DNA from 3 places in the Pseudomonas sp. TE3-3-F2023 genome. Region 1 is predicted to be linked to each of the others. Evidence: riboswitches for the same ligand, from Rfam matches in the RefSeq annotation. Region 1 holds a riboswitch; each other region holds the start of a gene.
The links. Region 1 has a riboswitch for cobalamin ahead of V3314_RS15390 (CbtB domain-containing protein). Riboswitches for the same ligand answer to the same signal wherever they lie in the genome.

Region 1 (7,489 bases):
TCATGCTGTTCGACCTGTACCGGTGCTGCGCAGACGGGCAACTGCAGGCTGACCTGCACCTTGGTGCCAACGCCTTCGACGCTCTGCAGGTTCAAGGTACCGCCCATCAACTCGGCCAGGGTGCGGCTGATGACCAGCCCCAGGCCGGCGCCCTGGCGTGCCCGTGGGCCGTCGGCCTGGACGAAGGCGTTGAACAGCCGGGCCTGGTCGGCTGGGCTGATGCCGATGCCGGTGTCTCGCACGTTCAGTTCCACTGCCAGGCTGTCAGTGTCGGTGTGCGAGGGCAGCAGCAGGCTTGCCTGGACTTCACCGCGGTCTGTGAACTTGATGGCATTGCTGATCAGGTTGGACAAGACCTGCTTGAGGCGCAGTGGATCCCCCAAAACCCAGATCGCTGCAGCGGGCAGTTCGCTGTGCAAGTGCAGGCCTTTGGCCCGTGCATTGCCTTCGAATACCCGCACGGTGGCGCGTACCAGTTCGACCAGGTTGGTGGGCACCGGCTGCAGGGTGATGTGCCCGGATTCGATGCGGGAAATGTCGAGAATATCGCCGATCAGCTCAAGCAGGCCGATGGCCGAATCGTGGGCAGTCTGCAAGGTCTGGGTGTCGCAACGGCCGCCGCGGCTGTCTTCCAGGGCCAATTCCAGCAGGCCGATCACGGCATTCATCGGTGTACGGATTTCATGGCTCATGGTGGCCAGGAAGGTGCTTTTGGTCTGGCTGGCCTGTTCGGCGTCGTCCTTGGCCTGGCGCAATTGCTCCAGCAGGCCGCGGCTGAGCGCAAGCTGTGCCTGCAGGGCATGCTGGGCCTCGGTGCGCTGGTTGATCAGCTTGCGCAGATAGCTGTTCCAGAACACCACACCGGCCAGCAGCAAGGCCGACAGCACCAGTACCTGCAAGGCCAGGGTGCGATAGTCGCGCCAAGGGCTGTCACTGACCATGGTGGTGATGCGCCAGCGGTTGATCAACTGGTCCAGTTCTTCGGGTGGAATGCTCAGCAGCGCCTTGTCGAGGATTGCCTGCAGCTGCGGCTGGTCTGCGGCCACGGCGAATGCGGCGATGGCCGGGTCGTCGTCGAGCACGCTGGCAATGCGCAGGCGGTCCTTGAAAACATGGCTGATGTAGTAGGCAGCATTGATATGGCTGCTCAAGGCGACGTCTGCGGCACCGTTGGCCACGGCTTCCATCAGGCCGAGCGGGTTGTCCACTTCGACCATCCTGGCCTTTGGGTAGCGTTGTTGCAGCACGGCCCGTTGCGGCGAGCCACGCACCAGGGCAATGCGCTGGCCATCCAGCACCATGGCCTGCGCCGGTAATGCATTGTCGCCACGGGTGACCAGCACCCGCGGGCTGACCAGGTAGGGGCGGGTAAAGCGCAGTTTTTTCGAACGGTCCGTGCTATAGCCCAGTGCGCCGATCATCTGCGCATCGCCGCGCGCCAGGCGCTCGACCATTGCCTGCGCCGACGGGCTTTCGACCGGCTTGAAATGCAGCCCTGTGCGCAGCGAGATCTGCTTGAGCAGGTCGAGGGTGATGCCGCTGGGGCGGTGCTGGGTATCGTTGAAGGTGAGCGGTGCCAGCGAGGTGTTGACCAGCACGCTGACGCTTGGGTTGGCGGCGATCCAGGCTTCTTCTTCGGCGGTGAGGGCGGTGAGGTGGCGCTGCAGCAGCAGGCTGGTGTTGCCACTGCTCCAGCGGCGCAGGATGTTCAGGCGTTCGCTTTCGCTGATGCGCGCCAGCGCCTTGTCGATCAACTGACGCAGGCGCGAGTTGTCACTGGCCAGGGCAAAGGCAAACGCCCCAGGGGCAACCTGGCAGAAGTGGTCGATCTTCAGTGTGCCCTGGTAACTTTTGCCAATCGCGAAGTCGGTACTGATGGCATCGCCCAGATAGGCGTCGGCCTCGCCCAGTTCGACGGCAGCCAGCCCGGCCAGCGTCGAGCGATACAGGCTCAATTGCGCCTTTGGGTACAGGCTGCGGACGCTGCTGGCCGGCAGGTAATGATCGACCATGGCCAGGCGCAGGCCGGCGAGGTCGGGGGTGTTCTTCAAGCTGTGCCCCTCGCGGGTGACGATGACCGGCAGGTCTTCGGCGTAGCTCGCACTGAGGCTTAGCTGAGCATCCGCTGCCTCGAAGGCGTTGGAGCTGCCCAGCAAGTCGATACGGCCGTCGCGGAGCGCAGCGATGGCTTCGTGGCGGCTGTCGAAACGTCGGACTTCGATGTTGATGCCCAGCTGTTCAGCGATGATGCCTGCGTAGTCTGCGCTGAGGCCTTCGTAGTCGCGCTGGCTGACATTGATTTCCAGCGGTGGGTAGTCGGGCCGTGAGCTGCCCAGCACCAGGTGCTGGCGCTGCTGGAGCCATTGCCGCTCTTCGCTGGACAGCGCGAGCGGGGCGGTGGCGCTGATCGAGCGTGCCAGTAACTGGCGGGGTTCGCTGTTGGCCAGCAGCGCGCCGGAACTGGCCAGGCCGATGACCAGAAGGGCGCTTGCCAGCAGGCGCTGCATTGCCACCGAGCGCTCAGTAGACGTTGTTGCGTTTGGCCAGGTCGACCATCTCAACCAGCGATTCCGTCTTGAGCTTTTCCATGATGCGGCCCCGGTAGGTGCTGATGGTCTTGGCACTGAGGTTCATGCAGGTGCCGATATTCTTGTTGTTCTCGCCGCGTGACAGGCGCCTCAGCACTTCCATTTCCCGGTTGGACAGGCTCGCCAGGCGCATAGGCTCGCTTTCCAGCGAGTTGCTGTTGACCGACATCTGCGGGAAGGTCGAGTAGCCCTTGACCAAGGCCTTCAGCGCAAACAGCAAGGCCTCGTGGTCCTCGTCCTTGGTGACGAAGGCGCCGATGCCGGCATCCAGGCAGCGCCGTACATACAGGTCGGTGGCCTGGCCGGTCAGTACCATGATCTTGGGGGCCGGTTCCAGGCTTTGGAGGCGCTTGATGACTTCCATGCCGTCCAGGCCCGGAAGCCCGATGTCAAGGATGACCACGTTCGGGCGCAGTCTGCGGACCACCTGCGTGACTTCACTGCCATCGCCAACTTCACCGACGACCTCAAAGCGCTCGCGGTCGAGCAACATTTTCAAGGACAGTCGCACTATGGGGTGGTCGTCGACGATGAGCACGGTAGTCATGAAGAAAACTCCTGTCAGGATGTGGTCCGCTTCCTGGATCACTCAGGAATACGTCTGCAAGTGGGGTTATCGGAAGCGCTGCACGATACGACCATTCCCGAAATTTGGTAATGCCGAGTATAGAAGTGTTGAAAGTCCCCGGGCTAGTTGTTGAAAAGTCCTACAAAAAGTGGGAAAGACATCACCCTGACAAAGCGGCGATGTCCGTTTTCTGAATGTTTTGAAACAGCTCACGCGCAAACCGAGTGTGCTTTGCTGACACGCTGGGTCGAGGCAGGGTTGTTGACCAGCGCCTGGCCGACCCGTGTCGGGCGTGCCACCAACTGGCCGGTGCAATTCGGGCAGCGGCCCTGGAAACGGGTTTCGGCGCAGGTGCGGCAGAAGGTGCATTCGAAGGAGCAGATCAGCGCATCGGGGCTGTCACCGGGCAGGTCGGTATCGCAGCACTCGCAGTTTGGGCGTAGGTCCAGCATGGGCATGACTCCTGTTTGCAGGCGGGAAACCGGAGTCTGCTACGCCCGTGGCGAACCTGGCAATGCTCAGTCGCCAGTGCGATACAGGTGGGCGTGCCCGGCGCGGTACAAGGCAGAATCGGCAAACGGGGCGTCGCCCAGCACATGGCCCACCAGGATCAGCGCCGTGCGCCGAAAGCCCTTGGCCGCGACGCGTTCGACGATATCGCCAAGAGTGCCGCGCACCCAGTCCTGGTCCGGCCAGGTGGCGCGGTGCACCACCGCCACCGGGCAATGCGCGCCGTAGTGCGGCAGCAGTTCATCGACGATACGCGACAGGTGCTTGACCCCCAGGTGAATTGCCAAGGTGCTGCCGTGGCGCGCCAGGTCGCCCAATTGCTCGCCGGGCGGCATCGGCGAACTGTCGCCATAGCGGGTGAGGATTACTGTCTGCGCTATCTGGGGCAGGGTCAGTTCGCAACCGAGCAGGGCGGCGCTGGCCGCCGTGGCGGTGACCCCGGGGATGATCTGGTAATCGATGCCCAGCGCCTGCAGGTGGCGGATCTGCTCGCCGATGGCGCCGTACAGGCTGGGGTCGCCACTGTGTACCCGGGCCACATCCTGGCCTTGCTCATGGGCATTGCGCATGGCGGCAATGATCTGCTCCAGGTGCAGTTCGGCACTGTTGATCACGGTCTCGGCCTGGTGGCCCTCGAGCACGGCTGCGGGTACCAGCGAGCCGGCATAGATGATCACCGGGCACTGGCGGATCAGCCGTTGGCCCTTGACCGTGATCAGTTCCGGATCGCCGGGGCCGGCGCCTATGAAGTAGACCGTCATGGAAAGTCCTTGCAGGAAAGAGGGGGAAACGCTCAACAGGCCAGGGCGAGGGTGGCCGGGCTCAGCACCTGGCGAGTCAGCAGCAATCTTGCCGTGCCAAGCCGCTGGCTGGCCAGGGCCAGGGCCGCACTCTCTGCCACGCCCCAGCAGCCGCTGTGGGCATGGGCAGCGGCGGAGCGGTGGCTTAGCTGGGATTCGTAGGGCTGCAACTGCGCGCTATCGTACAACACCAAGGGCACGCCGAGGCGTTCGGCCAGTTGCTGCAAGCCGGGTTCGTCGGCCTTCAGGCTGATGCTGGCGATGCCGTGCAGGTCGGCCAACGCCAGGCCCTGGTTGGTCAAGGCCTGGCGTAGTAAGGTTTCCAGTGTATCCGCCGGGCAACCCCGGCGGCAGCCGAAGCCGGCGTAAAACGCAGGCATCAGGCCTGGCTGGAGCGCCGGAACAGCCAGGCGCTGAGCAGGCCCAGGGCCAGCCAGAAGGCGGCGTTGGTCAACCAGGAGGCCACTTTGAACTGGGTTTCCAATGCGGCGGGGGCCAGGCTCTCGTGCACTTCTGGTTGCGGCGCACCGATCACGTGGGGAGTCACCAGCAGCACGGCACCCAAGGCCTTCAGCAACCAATGGCGGGCGAACACCAGCAGGGCGAGGCCCAGCGCGGTGGCGCTCGCGGTGCCTATCCACCAGGCCTGGCGCTGTCCCAGGTCGGCGGCTGCGGTACCCGGCAGCTCCGGCGGCAGGCCCAGGGTTGGGGCCAGGCAGAACACGGCGAAACCGGCCAGGCCCCACAGTGCGCCGGTGCCGGCACGTTTGGGTTCGCGCAGGCTGTACAGGGCGGTGAGGATCAGGGCGAAGCCGACCGCGACCACCAGGTTGCCGCCAGTGGTCGACAGCACACGCTGCCAGCCGTCTTCAGGCGACCAGGCTTCGGCGCTGTGTTCATGGGCGGCCACTTCGCCGGCATGCTCGTGCTGGGCAACCGGGGCCGAGGATTCGTAGGTTTCTGCCTCGAGGATAAGCGGGGCGACCCAGAAGCTTTGCAGCAAGGTCAGCAGCAAGGCCGCCAGCAACCCGCTGAAGCCCGCGGTACGGGCAATGCGTGTGATCATCGGGCGTACTCAGTGGCAGGGGAAGGCGGCGCTGTGGCGGGTGTCATGGGCGGCGTTGTGCACGGCCTCGATGTGCGAGAAGCCGGCGAAGTACACCAGGCACAGGCCCAGCAGGCTGGCGCCGACGGCGATGACGACACGTTGGCTGAGGGTGACGGGGGTAGTGATGCTGTGTTGCTTGGCGCTGGTGACGGGCATGACGCGTTCCTCTGCTTTTTGTGGGCAATGGGCAAGCGCGGCAGCCCCGAGCATGACGGCCCAGGGGAATGCAACAGCGCCCGCCCTCCGCGGGGTGTTCATGAACGCCAGGCCGGTCTCCGGGCTTGCGAGGAGGAGCCAGGCTCCTGGAAGGCGTCACCTTCCCATGCCGGGTGATCGGGCACAGTGGTACAGACGCTTCGCTCGCTTACCGTTGCGGGGGCAGCACCGGCCTTGTCCGGCCCTGCTGGAGGGCCTGCGACGCACCGGTTTCCCGTTTCACCCCCATGGGGGCACCTGAACGCGAGGCATAAGGAGACCATGGGGCGGGGCTGCCGTCAATTGCCAGGTTCGAGTTTGCGGTCGCTCCCGGTCAGCCTCGGGCAAACGCCGCCAGCTTGTCCCCGTCCAGCCGGTAGCGCACCCACTCATCCTGCGCTTCGGCCCCCAGCTTCTGGTAGAAGCCGATCGCCGGCTCGTTCCAGTCCAGCACGCTCCATTCCAGCCGCCCGCAATTCTTCGCAACCGCTTCGCGGGCAATGTGCCTCAGCAATTGCCGCCCGGCACCGTCGCCGCGTTGCTCGGGCGTTATGTACAGGTCTTCCAGGTAGATGCCGTTGCGCCCGAGCCAGGTCGAGTAGCTGTAGAAATACACGGCAAAGCCGATTGCCTGGTCATCGCGCTCGCAAATCAGGCTGTGCACGGTGCTGCCCTCGCCAAAAAGGCTGTGCTCGATATCGGCAACGCTCGCGATCACCTCGTGGCGAGCGCGTTCGTACTCGGCCAGTTCGGTGATGAAGGCCAGGATCTGCTCGGCATCGGCGCGAACGGCAGGGCGGATGGTGAGGCTCATGGTGGACGGCTTCCTTGGTCTGGTGGTAGCGGTACAGCGATGTGTATCTACACAATTTAGTAGAACTGTATCGGTCGCGGAGAAGGGCGACTCCGTTAGTGTGACAGCACCCATAAAGAATGTGGAATGCCTGCCATGCTTGCCTCTGCCGACCTGCTCACCGCCTTCGTGCTGTTTGCTTTCGTGTCCTCCATCACTCCTGGCCCCAACAACACCATGCTTTTGGCCTCGGGCGTCAACTTCGGTGTGCGCCGCTCCATTCCCCACGCGATGGGGATCAGCGTCGGTTTCATGGTAATGGTGCTGGCTGTTGGCCTGGGCCTGGGCGAGGTGTTCAAGGCCTGGCCGGCGCTGTACACGGTCTTGCGCTATACCGGTGCCGTCTATCTGCTGTACCTGGCCTGGAAGATCGCCACTTCGGGGCCGGTCGGCACAGCTTCGTCCAGTGCCCGCAAACCGCTGGGCTTCTGGGGGGCGGCGGCATTCCAGTGGGTCAACCCCAAGGCCTGGGTGATGGCTGTCGGGGCAATCACTACCTACACGCCGGCGCAAGGCTATGTAACCAACGTCATTGTCATTGCCGCCTTGTTTGCCTTGGTCAACCTGCCGAGTGTCGGGGTGTGGGTGATGTTCGGCAGTGCCCTGCGCAACCTGTTGCAGAACCCGCGCTGGCTGATGCTGTTCAATGTCCTGATGGCCTTGTTGCTGGTGATTTCACTGTACCCGCTGCTGTTTGTAGAATCGGCGTTTTCCTGACCCCGCGAGTACAGCAAACCGATGCAGTTGATCCCCTGGTCCCACGAATGCACCGAAGGCTTCACCCTGCGTGGCTGGCGAACCCCGGCCAGTGGCAAGCCGCTGCTGCATTTTTTGCACGGCAACGGTTTCTGCTGCCTGGCCTACCAG
Region 2 (7,489 bases), 510 kb from region 1:
GCGCACCCTGCTGCCGCAGGACTACTGCGTCGAGGACTGCAACTACCTGCTCGACTACTACCGCCTGACCAGCGACAAGCGCCTGATCTTCGGTGGTGGCGTGGTGTACGGCGCGCGTGACCCAGCCAACATCGAGGCGATCATCCGTCCGAAGATGCTCAAGGCCTTCCCGCAGCTGCAGAACGTGAAGATCGACTACGCCTGGACCGGCAACTTCCTGCTGACCCTGTCGCGCCTGCCGCAGGTTGGCCGTATCGGCGACAACATCTACTACTCCCAGGGCTGCTCGGGTCACGGCGTGACCTACACCCACCTGGCGGGCAAGGTGCTGGCCGAGGCCATGCGCGGCCAGGCCGAGCGCTTCGACGCCTTCGCCGGCCTGCCGCACTACCCGTTCCCGGGTGGCCAGATGCTGCGCGTGCCGTTCAGCGCCATTGGTGCCTGGTACTACAGCCTGCGCGATCGCCTGGGCTTCTGATATAGGCAGGGCTGGCCTCTTCGCGGGTAAACCCGCTCCCACAGGGATATCACTGGGCCTGAGGGCAGCGGGTTTCCTGTGGGAGCGGGTTCAGCCGCGAAAGGGCCGGCACAGATAGAGCTATTTGTTCAGGCTACTCACAGCCTGCTTCGCCGCAATCTCCTGCCCCGCCCGGGCCAGTTCATCCGCAGCCTGCAACCAGCGCTGGCGGTCCACCTGGGCCGGCAGTTGCCGCGGTGGCTGCACCAGCACCGCCCAACTCCCAAGCTTCGCCCAGGCCGAGGCAAAGTCATCGAACGCCATCAGCTGCCGCCGGTGCATGCCCGAGCGCAACAGCACCCGCTGCTTGTAGCGGTCGTAGCCGATCAGCACGGCGTAGCGTGGCTCGCTCCACCAGGCCGAACCATCCTCGTAACGCAGCAGCACCGGGTTGCCCGCCGCAACCTGGGTCAACAGCGCGTCCAGCTGCTTGTCCAGTGGATACACCACCATGCCGTAGTCGCGCGCCACCCGGGGGATGCCGGTGTCCAGCGCCTCGGCGCCCTGGGGCAGGTTCAGCGGCTTGTCCAGCAGCCCCGGCGTGATCGGAGCCCCCTGTTGCGACAGCACCGCCGCCAATGCCATGGCCCCGCTGTGGTTGGCGTTGCCACGGTAGAACGGCACGCTGCTGATCTCGACCCGCTGTGGCAGGCCCTTGAGGTTGGCGGAGGGTGCGCTGGCACAACCGGCCAGGCTGGCCGCTACCAGGCAGGCCGCCAGCAGCCGACGAGGGATGGTCTTGAAGGAAGGTTGCTGCATGGACACTCGCTTGCTCCAACGCCGGGCAGGCAGCGCCCGGCTCTGGCCACCGATCATAGGTCGGACAGCGGCGCGGGTATAGTCCGACACCGGTTAGGAGCAAATCGGACCAAGCAATAGACCTTTGGTCAATGGAACGTCACTGGCGAAAGACTAGACTAAAGCAGTGTCTGGAAGGCCAGCGTCGGCGACCGAGCGCGGCCCGTAGAGATGGAGGCACAGATGAGCCTGACCATGGCGATACTCATGCTGGTGGGCATGTGGCTGAGCGTTGCAGCTGCCATGCTGTGGGGTGTACTGCGTATCGTGCGGCGTCATTCCCACCACCACCTGCCACCGCAGGCCCCCGCCAAGCCACAGCCTGTGCGCCGGGCGCGGCGGCATGCCGGGGTGCACTGACTAGAGATTTTCCCTACCCCCATTCGCGGGCTTGCCCGCTCCCACAGGGACCGCGTAGCTATCTGGCTGACGCGGCACCTGTGGGAGCGGGCAAGCCCGCGAACGGGGCGCAAGCGCCCCGCTTTTCTTGCATCAACCTTCAGCCGCCTCACGCTTCAACCGCGCCCGACGGGCCAGGATGTTGAGGATCTCGATCGCCGTCGAGAAAGCCATGGCCGCGTACACATAACCCTTCGGTACATGGGCGCCGAAACCTTCGGCGATCAGCGTCATGCCGATCATGATCAGGAAGCCCAGGGCCAACATCACCACGGTCGGGTTGTCATTGATGAAGTTGGCCAACGGGTCGGCGGCTACCATCATGACGATCACGGCAGTGATAACGGCAATGATCATGATCGGCAGGTGTTCGGTCATGCCCACGGCGGTGATGATGCTGTCGACCGAGAAGACGATGTCCAGCAACAGGATCTGGAAGATCGCCGCGGCAAAGCCCAGGGTAACCGTCGACGACACCTTGGCTTCTTCCTTGGCCCCGTGCGGGTCGACGTTCTCGTGGATTTCCTTGGTCGCCTTCCACAGCAGGAACAGGCCACCGGCAATCAGGATCACGTCCTTCCAGGAGAAGGCATTGCCGAACACTTCGAACACCGGGTCGGTCAGCTGGACGATCCAGGCCACCGTGCTGAGCAAGGCCAGGCGCATGACCAAGGCCATGCTGATACCGATACGGCGCGCCTTGGAGCGATACTCCACCGGCAGTTTGTTGGTCAGGATGGAGATGAAGATCAGGTTGTCGATGCCCAGCACGACTTCCATGGCCACCAGCGTAGCCAGGGCAACCCAGGCGGTAGGGCTAGCGACGAGTTCCAGCAAGTATTCCATTGTTCAAATCCTGCAGCAGCGGTTGGGGTCAGATTTCCTGGGTGTCTTCTTTCTTGTCGGCGTCCTTGGGCTTGTGCCCTTCGCTGCCGATGGCCTCGCTCAATGCCTGCTGTGCGGCCTTGTTGGTGTCGTCGATGGCCTGCTTGGCCGACTGTGCAGCCTGGTCGAGCATCTGCTGGGCAGATTTCTCGGCCTGCTCGCAACCTGCCAGGGTGAACAGGGACAAGGCCAGCACCAGCGGCGTGCCGATGGATTTTAGTTGCAGCATGGGTTCCTCGCTTTTCATGTTCCTGCGGCGCACACGGCGCTGATGGAGTCACATTCTAAAGAGCGCAACACATCCGGAAAATTCGTATTTTCAGCGGTTATACTTCGGTTTTTGCGAATCCGGAAACATACCGATGCTCAACTATCGGCAGTTGCACTACTTCTGGGCCGTGGCCAAGACCGGCAGCATCGCCCGCGCCAGCGAACAGTTGAACCTGACCCCGCAAACCATCAGCGGGCAAATCAGCTTGTTCGAACAGACATACGGCCTGGAGTTGTTCCAGCGCGTGGGGCGCCAGCTGGAGCTGACCGAAACAGGGCGCCAGACGCTGATCTATGCCGAACAGATGTTCCAGCTGGGTAGCGAGCTGGAGGCCATGCTGCGGGCCGGCCCGCAGGAGCAGATCCTGTTCCGCGTGGGCGTGGCGGACGTGGTGCCAAAGTCCATCGTCTACCGCCTGCTGGCACCGACCATGGAGCTGGACGACGTTCTGCGTATCAACTGCCGCGAAGACAAGCTCGAACGGCTGCTGGCGGACCTGGCGATCCAGCGCCTGGACCTGGTGATTTCCGACAGCCCCATGCCCAGCCACCTGGACATCAAGGGTTATAGCCAGAAACTGGGCGAGTGCGGGTTGAGCTTCTTCGCCACTCCGGCGCTGGCACAACGCCTGGAAGGCCCCTTCCCCGCCTGCCTGCAGGATGCGCCATTGCTTATCCCCGGGCAGGAAACCGTGGTACGCAGCCGCCTGCTGCGCTGGCTGGGTGAGCAACAGGTGCAGCCACGGATCGTTGGCGAGTTCGATGACAGTGCCTTGATGCAGGCGTTCGGGCAGTCGGGCAGCGGCATCTTCGTCGCGCCCAGCGTGATCGCCGAGGAGGTATGCCGCCAATACGGCGTGGAGCTGATCGGGCAGACCGAGGCAGTGCACGAGTCGTTCTATGCCATTTCGGTAGAGCGCAAGGTCAAGCACCCGGGGATTGTGGCAATTACCGAGGGGGCGCGACGAGAGTTGTTTCATTGGTAGCAGGCGGATTTGACGCCTCCCGCGTTTCAATGGTCATATGCCCGCCAGTTTCAGGTGCCCTGCGCCGCCGCGCGCAGGGTGAAACGGGAAGCCGGTGCGTCGTGTTGCCCACGACAAGTCCGGCGCTGCCCCCGCAACGGTAAGCGAGCGAACCCTTCGAGATACCACTGTGCACCTGCATGGGAAGGTGAAGGTTTCATGCCCCTCGCAAGCCCGGAGACCGGCCTGGAGCTTCACTTGGCAACCCGCGGTGGGCGGGCGCAGGCCTGTATCCGTGCGCGCGCCTGTGTGCACGGTGCGCCTTTGCGTGTTTTCCACCGGGATCCATTCATTCCTGCAGTAGTGGAACGACATGTCCCGTATCTTCAAGCTTCACCCTCTGGCGGCCTGCCTGGCCGTTTCCCTGCCGACACTGGCCGATGACCTCGACCGACAGCCACTGGCCCTGCCCTCCACGGCCATCACTGACACCCTCGACAGCTACGCCATCGACCTGGCCACGCCGACCCAGGCTGGCTCGCGTCTTGGCCTCAGCGCCCTGGAGACACCGGCCAGCACCAGCAGCATCAGCGCCAAGCAGATCCAGCAGCGCAACAACTTCACCGTACAGGATGCGGTGACCCGCTCACCGGGCATCAGCTACATCGGCTCCCCGGGCGACGGCGGCACGGGCCTGTCCGCCCGCGGCTTTACCGGGCACAACTCGGTGATGACACTGTTCGACGGGGCCCGCCTGTACACCGGTGCCGGCACCCAGACGTTCCCGGTCGACCCATGGATGGTCGAGCGCATCGATGTGATTCGCGGCCCGGCCTCGGTGCTTTATGGCGAAGGCGCCACCGGTGCGGTGGTCAACGTGATCCCGAAAAAGCCGTTTGCCGGCGAGGTACGCAACCACCTGCGCCTGGGCTACGGTTCGTGGGACCGCCAGCAGCTCGGCCTGGACAGCGGCGGCAGCCTCGGCGAGCGCCTGAGCTACCGCCTGGCCCTGAACCAGCAAACCGGTAACGGTTGGGTTGACCGCACCCCGTCCCGCAGCCTGGCGCTGAGCGCCGCGCTGCGCTTCGACGCCAGCGACGACCTCAGCTTCACCCTCGCCCACGACCGCGGCGATGCGCAGCCTGCCAACTACTACGGCACCCCGCTGATCGACGGCCACTACCGCAGCAGCCTGCGCAAGAAGAACTACAACGTGCAGGACGACGTGCAGCATTACGTCGATGAATGGACCCGCCTGAACACCGACTGGGCTTTGAACGACCACCTGAGCGCCAGCAACCAGCTGTACTACATCAAGAGCCGCCGTCACTGGCGCAACGCCGAGGACTACAGCTGGGATACCGGGCGCCAGCAGCTGCTGCGCGGCAGCTACCTGCAGATCAAGCACAACCAGGAACAGTTCGGCGATCGCCAGGCATTCACCCTCGACCACAGGCTGTTTGGCCTAGCCAGCAAGACCGTGGTCGGCGCCGAGTACAACAAGGTCCGCTTCAACGTCGACAGCAACGCACCCTACAACGATGCAGGCAGTGACTACATCGACCCGTGGCAGCCGCAACCGGGTTGGTTTCACAGCGCCTCGCCGCTGCGCCCGCAAACCCTGTCCACCACCCACACCTTTGCCCTGTTCGCCGAAAACCGCCTGCAGTTGAGCGATCGGCTGTCACTGATCACCGGCGTGCGCCGCGACCAGAACCACATCGTCCAGGAGAAACTGACCACCGACAGCCGCAGCGACCGCAGCCTGCAAGGGGGCAACTGGCGTGCCGGGCTGGTGTTTGCGGTCAGCGACGACCTGTCGCTGTATGGCCAGTACTCCACCAGCGAGGACGGGGTCAACAACCTCATCAGCCTCAGCGCCAACCAGATGCACTACGACCTGACGGAGGCCAGACAGACCGAGGTGGGGCTGAAGCAGCGCTTCTGGGAGGGGCGTGGCGAATGGACATTGGCGGCCTACCACATCGTCAAGAAGAAGCTGCTGGTGGATGACCCGATCACGCACGAGAAGCAGCAGGCTGGCCAGCAGACGTCCGACGGCCTGGAGGCAACCCTGGAACTGGCGCTGGCGCACCAGTGGCAGGTGTCGGCCAACGCGGCGATCGTGCGCGCAAGGTACGACGACTTCGACGAAATGGTTGGCGCCGTGGCGCAGGACCGTGCGGGCAATCACCCGGCCAATGTCCCGCGGCGTACCGCCAACCTGTGGCTGAGCAAAGGCTTCGGCCAGCGGCTGGAGGCCGGCATTGGCGCGCGTTATGTGGACGAACGATATGCCGATACCGCCAACACCCAAAGCGCCCCCGGCTACACCGTGGTCGATGCCGACATCGGCTGGCAGGTGTTGCCGGATGTGCGGCTGGGGTTGCAGTTGAACAACCTGTTCGACCGTGAGTATGTGCAGTCGGCGTTCAGTGGCCAGCAGTGGCTGATGGGGATGCCACGGTCGTACTTTGCGACGGTGGATTACAGCTTCTGACCTGAACTGCCTGCACCGGCCTCTTCGCGGCCTTGCCCGCTCCCACAGGTACTGCAAAGGTTTCAGAATGGGTGAAATTCCTGTGGGAGCGGGCAAGCCCGCGAAAGGGCCGGTATAGGCCCCACAAAAACAGTTACCAACTCACCACCATTTAGTTATAAGATAACGTTTCAGTTGACATCCATTCCTATCAGCGAATTCCCATGACAAGCGCCAGTGCCACCCCCACCCTGCTCACCCAGCGCCTGCAGAGCATCGATGCCCTGCGCGGCCTGGTGATCCTGTTCATGCTCCTGGACCACGTCCGCGAAACCTTTTTCCTGCACCGCCAGGTCAGCGACCCGATGGCCATCGATACCACCGAGCCTTCGCTGTTCTTCAGCCGCACCCTGGCCCACCTGTGCGCGCCGGTGTTCGTCATGCTGACCGGGCTGTCAGCCTGGCTGTACGGCGAGAAACACCAGGGCCGCGGCGATGTCTCGGCGTTCCTGTTCAAGCGCGGGCTGTTCCTGGTGGTGCTGGAATTCACCCTGGTCAACTTCGCCTGGACGTTCCAGCTGCCACCCAGCGTCATCTACCTGCAGGTTATCTGGGCCATCGGCGTGAGCATGATCGCCCTGTCGCTGCTGGTCTGGTTGCCACGCGCCGCCCTGATCGCCCTGGGCGCAATCATCATCGCCGGCCACAACCTGCTCGATGGCCTGCACTTTGGCGTCGAATCAGCCTTGCATGTGCCTTGGGCGATCCTGCATGACCGGGGTTGGCTGGAGTACTCCGAAAGCCTGCGTCTGCGTACCTCTTACCCGGTGCTGCCGTGGATCGGTGTCATCGCCCTGGGCTATGGCCTGGGCCCGTGGTTCGCCCGTGCCAGCGAGGCCGGCCAACGCCAGCATCGCCTGCTGCTGGCCGGGCTGATCGCGCTGCTGGGCTTTGTCGTGCTGCGCCTGGTCAACGGCTACGGCGAGGCGCCGTGGAGCGCTTACCCGACCGTCACGCAAACCCTGATGAGCTTCTTCAACATCACCAAATACCCGCCGTCGCTGCTGTTCCTGGCCCTGACCCTGGGCTGCGGCCTGCTGTTGCTGCGCGCCTTCGAACGCGCCGGCCAGGCCCGGTGGATCAGTGCCCTGGCGGTGTTCGGCGCGGCACCGATGT
Region 3 (7,489 bases), 120 kb from region 1:
CGTAACACGGCGGCGATGGCGCAAGGCGAACTCGGCCACTGCATCGACATCGGCCTCCTCTATGGCCTCGCCGCCACGCCAGGCGCAATGGGCGCGTGCAGCGCGCAGCCAGACCAGGTCGGCGCGCAGGCCGTCGACCCCGGCGGCGTAGCAGCGTTCGGTGATCCAGGCCAGCGCCTGGTCGTCCAGGGCAATGTCCGCCAGGGCGTGGCGCGCCGCCTGGCAGCGCTCGCGCAATTGCGCCTGGGCCTCGGCCCATTGCGCACAGAAGGCCTGCGGGTCGCTGTCGAAGGCCAGGCGCCGGCGAATGATCTGCTGGCGCGCCTCAGGCTCGGGCAAGCCTTCCAGAGCCACGTTGAGGCCAAAGCGGTCGAGCAACTGCGGGCGCAGTTCGCCCTCCTCCGGGTTCATGGTGCCGATCAGCACGAAGCGGGCACTGTGCCGGTGCGAGATGCCGTCGCGCTCGATGCGGTTGGTGCCACTGGCCGCCACGTCGAGCAGCAGGTCGACCAGGGTATCGGGCAGCAGGTTGACCTCATCGACATACAGCACGCCGCCATCGGCCTGGGCCAGCACCCCGGGGGAAAACTGCGCCTTGCCCTGCCCCAGCGCGGCATCCAGGTCGAGGGTGCCGACCAACCGCTCTTCGCTGGCGCCCAGTGGCAGGGTGACGAACGGGCCCTCACCGAGCAGGTCGGCCAGGCCACGGGCCAGGGTACTCTTGGCCATGCCACGCGGCCCCTCGATCAGCACGCCGCCGATCCTAGGGTCGATGGCGGTCAGGCACAGCGCCAGTTTAAGGTCGTCGGCACCGACCACGGCTGCCAGTGGAAATTGCACGGGTTCACTCATTTCAAGCCTGTTCCTCGCCGTCGAGCAGTTGTTCCTCTAGGGCTTCGCGGTAGTCGCCAGGCGCCTGCCACAGGCCGCGCTGCTGGGCCTCCAGCAAACGTTCGGTAAGGTCGCGCAGGGCCTCGGGGTTGTGCTCGCGCATGAAGTCGCGGGTCGCCGGGTCGAGCACGTAGGCATCGGCCAGCGCCTGGTAATGATGGTCGTCGATCAGCTGCGTGGTAGCGTCGAAGGCGAACAGGTTTTCGACCGTCGCCGCCATCTCGAAGGCGCCTTTGTAGCCATGGCGCTTGACCCCGTCGATCCACTTCGGGTTCAGCGCCCGGGCGCGGATGACCCGGTTCAGCTCTTCCTTGAGGGTACGGATGCGCGGCCGGTCGGCCTGGCTGTGGTCGCCGTGGTAACTGGCCACTGCCGCACCGGACAAGGTTTCCGACGCCGCCAGCATGCCACCCTGGAACTGGTAGTAGTCGTTGGAATCGAGCAGGTCGTGTTCGTGATTGTCCTGGTTCTGCAGCACCGCCTGCACCTTGGCCAGGCGCTGGGCGAACTGGGCGCGGGCCGGGGTACCGTCGTCACTGGCGCCGTAGGCATAGCCGCCGTGGTTGAGGTAGACCTCGGCCAGGTCGTCGCGGCTGTGCCACAGGCGCCCATCGATGGCGTTCTGCACCCCGGCGCCGTAGGCCCCGGGCTTGGCACCGAACACCCGCCAGCCAGCCTGGCGCGCGGCCTGCTCGGCGTCCACGCCCTGCGCCTGCAGCGCGGCGCGCTCGCTACGCACGCGGGCGGCCAGGGGGTTGAGATCTTCCGGTTCATCCAGCGCGGCCACCGCCCGCACTGCAGCATCGAACAGGCGGATGAGGTTGCCGAAGGCATCACGGAAAAAGCCGGAAACGCGCAAGGTCACGTCAACCCGCGGGCGGTCGAGCAGGCTGAGCGGCAGGATCTCGAAATCGTCGACCCGCTGGCTGCCGGTGGCCCATACCGGTCGCACACCCATCAGCGCCATGGCCTGTGCGATGTCATCGCCGCCGGTACGCATGGTTGCCGTGCCCCACACCGAAAGGCCGAGTTGGCGCAGGTGATCGCCGTGGTCCTGCAGGTGGCGTTCGAGGACCAGGTTGGCCGAGGCGAAGCCCAGGCGCCAGGCGGTGGTGGTAGGCAGGTTGCGCACATCCACGGTATAGAAGTTGCGACCGGTAGGCAGCACGTCCAGGCGCCCACGGCTGGGCGCGCCACTGGGCCCGGCGGGCACGAAACGCCCGGCCAGCGCCGATAGCAGGCCATTCATTTCGGCGCTGCCGCAGGCGTCCAGGCTGGGTGCCACCGCTTCGCGCAGCGCCTGCACCACATCGTGCACCGGCTGCCATTCGCTCTGGGCAGGCAACTGTGCGGTGCCGCCCAGCGCCTGGTCGATTACCTGCAGCGCCAGCAGTTCGAGGCGTTCGCGGGTATCGCCACAGGTGCGCCAGGGCTCGCTGCTCATGGCCTGCAACTGCTCGGGGCGTGCGCCCTGCCACGGCTGGCCGAGTTCGCAATCGAGCGGGTCGAAACCCGGCACCAGCGCCTTGGCCAGAACCCGCAGCAGGCTGGCATTGCCGCCGCGACCGTCGCCACGCTCGACCCGCAACAGCGCCAGCAAGGTATCCAGGCGCAGCCGGCCTTCCGGGGACTGGCCGAACACATGCAGGCCATCGCGAATCTGCGATTCCTTCAGGTCGCACAGGTAGGTGTCCAGGCGCGGCAGCCACACCGCGGCATCGTCCAGTTGGCCTTCCAGTTGCAGTTCGCGGTCGATGTGGTTGGCCTTGACCAGTTCGAGAATGTCGCGCTGCAACTCGCGGGCGCGCCGCGGGTCGAGCAGCTGGGCCTCGTAGAACTCGTCGGCCAATTGCTCCAGGTGGCGCAACGGGCCATAGGTTTCGGCACGGGTCAGCGGCGGCATCAGGTGGTCGATGATCACCGCCTGGGTGCGGCGCTTGGCCTGGGCACCCTCGCCCGGGTCGTTGACGATGAACGGGTAGATGTTCGGCAGCGGGCCGAGCAAGGCGTCCGGCCAGCACTGTGCCGACAACCCGACGCCCTTGCCGGGCAGCCATTCGAGGTTGCCGTGCTTGCCGACATGGATCACCGCGTCGGCGGCAAAGGCATGGCGCAGCCAGAAGTGAAACGCCAGGTAGCCGTGCGGCGGCACCAGGTCCGGATCGTGGTACACCGCGCTGGGGTCCACCTGGTAACCCCGCGCCGGCTGAATGCCGACGAAGGTCAAGCCAAAGCGCAGGCCGGCCACCATCAGCCGGCCACTGCGGTACATCGGGTCTTGCTGCGGCGGCCCCCAACGCTCCAGCACAGCCTGGCGGTTGGCCTCTGGCAGGCGCTCGAAGGCGGCCTGGTAGTCGGCCAGGCTCAGGCTCTGCGCACAGGGGCGCAGGTCCAGATGGTCGAGGTCGTTGGTCACGCCGCCGAGCAACTGGTGGATCAGTTGCGTGCCACTGCCCGGCAAGTCGGCCAGCGGATAGCCTTCGGCCTGCAGGGCCTTGAGAATGTTCAGCGCCGCCGCTGGCGTGTCCAGGCCAACGCCGTTGCCAATGCGGCCATCCCGGGTCGGGTAGTTGGCCAGCACCAGGGCCACGCGCTTTTGCGCATTCGGCAGGCGCGCCAGCTCGACCCAGCGGCGGGCCAGTTCGGCGACAAAGTCCATGCGCTCGGGGTGGGCGCGGTAGCAGACCACGTCGGACTGGCTGCGCTCGCTGCGCCAGGCCATGTCCTTGAAACTGACCGGGCGGGTGATGATGCGCCCGTCCAGTTCGGGCAAGGCAATGTGCATGGCCAGGTCACGCGCCCCCAGGCCCTGTTCGCTGGCTTCCCAGCCGGGCTGGTTGTCTTGCGCGCAGATGGCCTGCAGCACCGGGATGTCGCGACGGAACGGGCGCAGGTTGGGGCGTTCGGGGCTGGACAGGGCAAAGCCGGTGGTGTTGACCAGCACTTCGGCCCCCACCTCGTCCAGCCAGGCTTCGACCTGCTCCAGGCAGGCGCTTTCCTTTAGGCTGGCCACGGCGATCGGCAACGGGTTGAGCCCGGCGGCCTGCAGGCGCTGGCAGAACACATCGATGAACGCGGTGTTGGCCGCCTGCAGGTGCGAGCGGTAGAACAGCAGCGGCGCCACTGGCTGTTCGGGGAGCCACTGCGGGTACCAGTCCTCCAGCGTGGCGCTGCCCTTGGCCGGGTGATACACGGCAGTGCGCGGCAAAGGCTGTGGTTCGTCCCAGGCATAGTCGCGGCCCAGCCACTGGCTGGCCAGGCAGTTGAACAGGTTGATGGCGTTGGCCTTGCCGCCCTGGCGCAAGTAGTGCCAGAGGCGTTCGGCCTGCTCGCCGCTGACACTGCCCAGGCTGGTCAGTTCCGGGTCCGGGCGGTCGTCGCCCGGCACCAGGATCAGTTGCACGCCTCGGCCGGCCAGCTCGACCAGCTGCTCGACGCCATAGCGCCAGTAGCCGACGCCACCGTGCAGCGACACCAGGATGACCTTGGCATGGCGAAGTACCTGGTCGACGTAAAGGTCGACCGAGGCATGGTTCTGTACCTGCATCGGGTTGGCCAGGCGCAGGCTGGGGTAATCCTGGGGCAATTGCTCGGCGGTATCGGCGAGCAATGCCAGATGGGAATCGCCGCTGCAGAGAATCACCAGCTCGGCGGGCGTCTGGCCGAGGTCGGCAATGCTGTCATCCGGCACGAAGCCGCCGGGCTGGGTCCGCAGCAGGTGCATGGGTCAGGCGCCCAGTGCCTGGCGCAGGCGCGCTTCCAGCTGGGCGGCGTCGAGGTCCTGGCCGATCAGCACCAGGCGGGTGATGCGCGGTTCGTCGGCGCGCCAGGCGCGGTCGAAGTGCTTGTCGAAACGGGTGCCCACGCCCTGTACCAGCAAGCGCATCGGCTTGCCCGGGATGGCAGCGAAGCCTTTGGCGCGCAGGATGCCGAATTCCACCACCAACTGGGTCAGGGCGTCGAGCAGCAGGCTTTCGTCGGCTTCTGGCAGGTCGATGGAGATGGAGTCGAAGGCATCGTGGTCATGATCGTCATGGTCATCGCCGTCATGGTGCGAGTCGTGATGGGTACGGCGGCCATCGATGTGCGCCTCGGACTCGGCACCCACGCCCAGCAGCACTTCCAGCGGCAGCTTGCCGCTGCTGGCTTCGATCACCTTGACCGCCAGCGGCAGTTCTTCGGCCACCTCGGCGCGGACCTTGGCCAGGCCTTCGGCGTCGATCAGGTCGGCCTTGTTCAGCACCACCAGGTCGGCGCTGGCCAGCTGGTCGGCGAACAGTTCGTGCAGCGGCGACTCGTGGTCCAGGTTGGGGTCGAGCTTGCGCTGGGCATCGACTTGGTCCGGGTAGGCGGCGAAGGTGCCGGCGGCCACGGCCGGGCTGTCGACTACCGTGATCACCGCGTCGACGGTGCAGGCATTGCGGATTTCCGGCCACTGGAAGGCTTGCACCAGCGGTTTGGGCAGGGCCAGGCCGCTGGTTTCGATGAGGATATGGTCCAGGTCGCCACGGCGTGCCACCAGCTCGCGCATCACCGGGAAGAACTCTTCCTGCACGGTGCAGCACAGGCAGCCGTTGGCCAGCTCGTAGACGCGACCGGTGGCTTCTTCTTCGGTGCAACCGATGCTGCACTGCTTGAGGATTTCGCCGTCGATGCCCAGTTCGCCGAACTCGTTGACGATCACCGCAATGCGGCGGCCCTGGGCGTTGTCGAGCATGTGGCGCAGCAAGGTGGTCTTGCCCGAGCCGAGGAAGCCGGTGACGATGGTGACGGGGAGCTTGGCCAGTGTTTTCATGTCGCATTGCCCTTGGCAGATTGGCGCGGGCATGCAGGACGACAGCCGCAGGCCAGGCCGGCCGGGCTTGTTCGCCACCGGATCACCCCGCCCGGTTGAAAGTCGAAAACGTGACGAGGCAGGTCTCCTGGCTCGCACCGTTCCATGTGCCCGCTGGTGCAGCAGGCTGGCGGGATGACGCCTTCCCGCGCGCGGGCGCAGTGGCTGTGTCGATCCGTTGTCGGTGCTTACAGTTGCGGGGGCAGCCGCGGCTTGTACCGCGTTCCCGTCTTAGCTTCGGCCTGGCCGAAGAACCTCGAAGTGGCAAGGCTACGCAGTGGCTGGCGGGTGGTCAACCATTGCTGTCGGGCTGGCCGACAACAAGTGCCGCAACTGCGTTAGAGTGGTGGCTTTGAGCAGCGAGGCCCCCGGTGAAACCCCTGAACAAGCGCGATATGGCACGCCTGGAGCGTGAGCTGGTGGCTTGCCTGACCGAAGCCTGCGAAACCGCCAAGGCGGAGATCGTCGGTTTCAGCTGGCTTACCCATCGTCTGGCTCTCGAGGAGTTTCCGGCCAGCCTGCGTATTACCTGGGTATTCGAGCGAGAGGCCGAAAAGGCCGCCGCCTTGGCGGGCGACGCCAAAATGCGCATGCTCGCGCTGACGGGCCTTGCGCTGGAGCAGGCCGGCATTCAGCTGGATCATCCAGCCTGGCATGTACGGTTTGACAGTGAAGAGGCGAGCCAGCAGAGCCACGGGGGCGATTGGACCAGGCGTTTGGTGGGGCGCTGAACCAGGGGCATGCGCGGCCCTGCAGGTCCGGTGCACGCCTTAAGGGCGACGCCGGCCATGTGGGAGCGGGTTTAGCCGCGAACACGGGCGAAGCCCGTGCCATCCACCGCGTCGCCTGTCTCGCGGGTGAACCCTCACCCACAGGGTCCGTGGCGCACTCGCGGAATGTGTTTTCCCGCGACAACAATGCCTCTATCCGTTAGGCTACGCATTCCCCTGTCACGAGGTATTCGTCCAATGCGCCATTGATGCCGCCGTCACTTCGACGGCCAGTCTTCAGCCTCCGGTTCGCTCCGGAGATGTCGCGGCATTTGTGGAGTTGTGCATGACGAACACGTCGATCCTGACGCTGGACAGCGTCTCCCTGGCCTTGCCTGACGGCAGGCTGTTATTTACCGACCTCAGCGAAACCTTCGACCAACGCCGCACCGGCCTGGTCGGGCGCAACGGTGTGGGCAAGAGCCTGCTCGGGCAGATACTTGCCGGCCAGCGCGAACCAAGCAGCGGCCAGTGTCGGCGCCTTGGGCGCGTCCATCTTCTGGACCAGCAGGTGATCGAGCACAGCGCCACGGTCGCCGACCTGGCCCAGGTGGGCGCGGTGCTCGCTGCGCTGGAGCGCATCGAGCAAGGCAGTGTCGCACCCAGTGACTTCGACGCCGTCGGCGAACGTTGGGATATTCGCGAGCAATTGCAGGGGCACCTGCAACGCCACGGCCTGGGCCAACTCGACTGGCACCAGCCCGCCCACAGCCTGAGCGGTGGTCAGGCCATGCGCGTGGCGCTGGTCGGCGCCTGGCTCAGCGAAGCGGACTACCTGATACTCGACGAACCGAGCAATCACCTGGACAGCGACGCCCGCGCCCAACTATTGGGCATGATCGAAGCCTGGGACCGGGGTTTGCTGGTGATCAGCCATGATCGCAGCCTGCTCGCGCACATGACGCGCATCGTCGAATTATCCAGCCTGGGCTTGCGGGCATATGGCGGCAACTACACCTTCTATTCGGCCCAGAAAGCCAGCCAGACAGCGCAG

Region 2: linked by a shared signal. The riboswitch ahead of V3314_RS13230 (TonB-dependent receptor) and the one ahead of V3314_RS15390 (CbtB domain-containing protein) in region 1 are both predicted to bind cobalamin.
Region 3: linked by a shared signal. The riboswitch ahead of cobW (cobalamin biosynthesis protein CobW) and the one ahead of V3314_RS15390 (CbtB domain-containing protein) in region 1 are both predicted to bind cobalamin.

The regions. Positions count from the first base shown of each region.
Region 1 covers NZ_CP145113.1:3,417,540-3,425,028, forward strand. The annotation lists gene V3314_RS15360 (transporter substrate-binding domain-containing protein) at 1-2,507, opposite strand, end outside; gene V3314_RS15365 (response regulator transcription factor) at 2,521-3,135, opposite strand; gene V3314_RS15370 (DUF1272 domain-containing protein) at 3,366-3,608, opposite strand; gene cobM (precorrin-4 C(11)-methyltransferase) at 3,675-4,427, opposite strand; gene V3314_RS15380 (cobalamin biosynthesis protein) at 4,460-4,846, opposite strand; gene V3314_RS15385 (CbtA family protein) at 4,846-5,532, opposite strand; gene V3314_RS15390 (CbtB domain-containing protein) at 5,542-5,730, opposite strand; cobalamin riboswitch at 5,823-6,046, opposite strand; gene V3314_RS15395 (GNAT family N-acetyltransferase) at 6,104-6,583, opposite strand; gene V3314_RS15400 (LysE family translocator) at 6,710-7,339, shown strand; gene V3314_RS15405 (alpha/beta hydrolase) at 7,361-7,489, shown strand, end outside.
Region 2 covers NZ_CP145113.1:2,910,069-2,917,557, reverse strand. The annotation lists gene V3314_RS13260 (FAD-binding oxidoreductase) at 1-478, shown strand, start outside; gene V3314_RS13255 (peptidase C39 family protein) at 599-1,333, opposite strand; gene V3314_RS13250 (hypothetical protein) at 1,499-1,675, shown strand; gene V3314_RS13245 (TerC family protein) at 1,808-2,560, opposite strand; gene V3314_RS13240 (hypothetical protein) at 2,589-2,828, opposite strand; gene nhaR (transcriptional activator NhaR) at 2,962-3,855, shown strand; cobalamin riboswitch at 3,891-4,099, shown strand; gene V3314_RS13230 (TonB-dependent receptor) at 4,208-6,334, shown strand; gene V3314_RS13225 (DUF1624 domain-containing protein) at 6,538-7,489, shown strand, end outside.
Region 3 covers NZ_CP145113.1:3,294,846-3,302,334, reverse strand. The annotation lists gene V3314_RS14900 (AAA family ATPase) at 1-852, opposite strand, end outside; gene cobN (cobaltochelatase subunit CobN) at 854-4,615, opposite strand; gene cobW (cobalamin biosynthesis protein CobW) at 4,619-5,686, opposite strand; cobalamin riboswitch at 5,786-5,999, opposite strand; gene V3314_RS14885 (hypothetical protein) at 6,097-6,456, shown strand; gene V3314_RS14880 (ATP-binding cassette domain-containing protein) at 6,782-7,489, shown strand, end outside.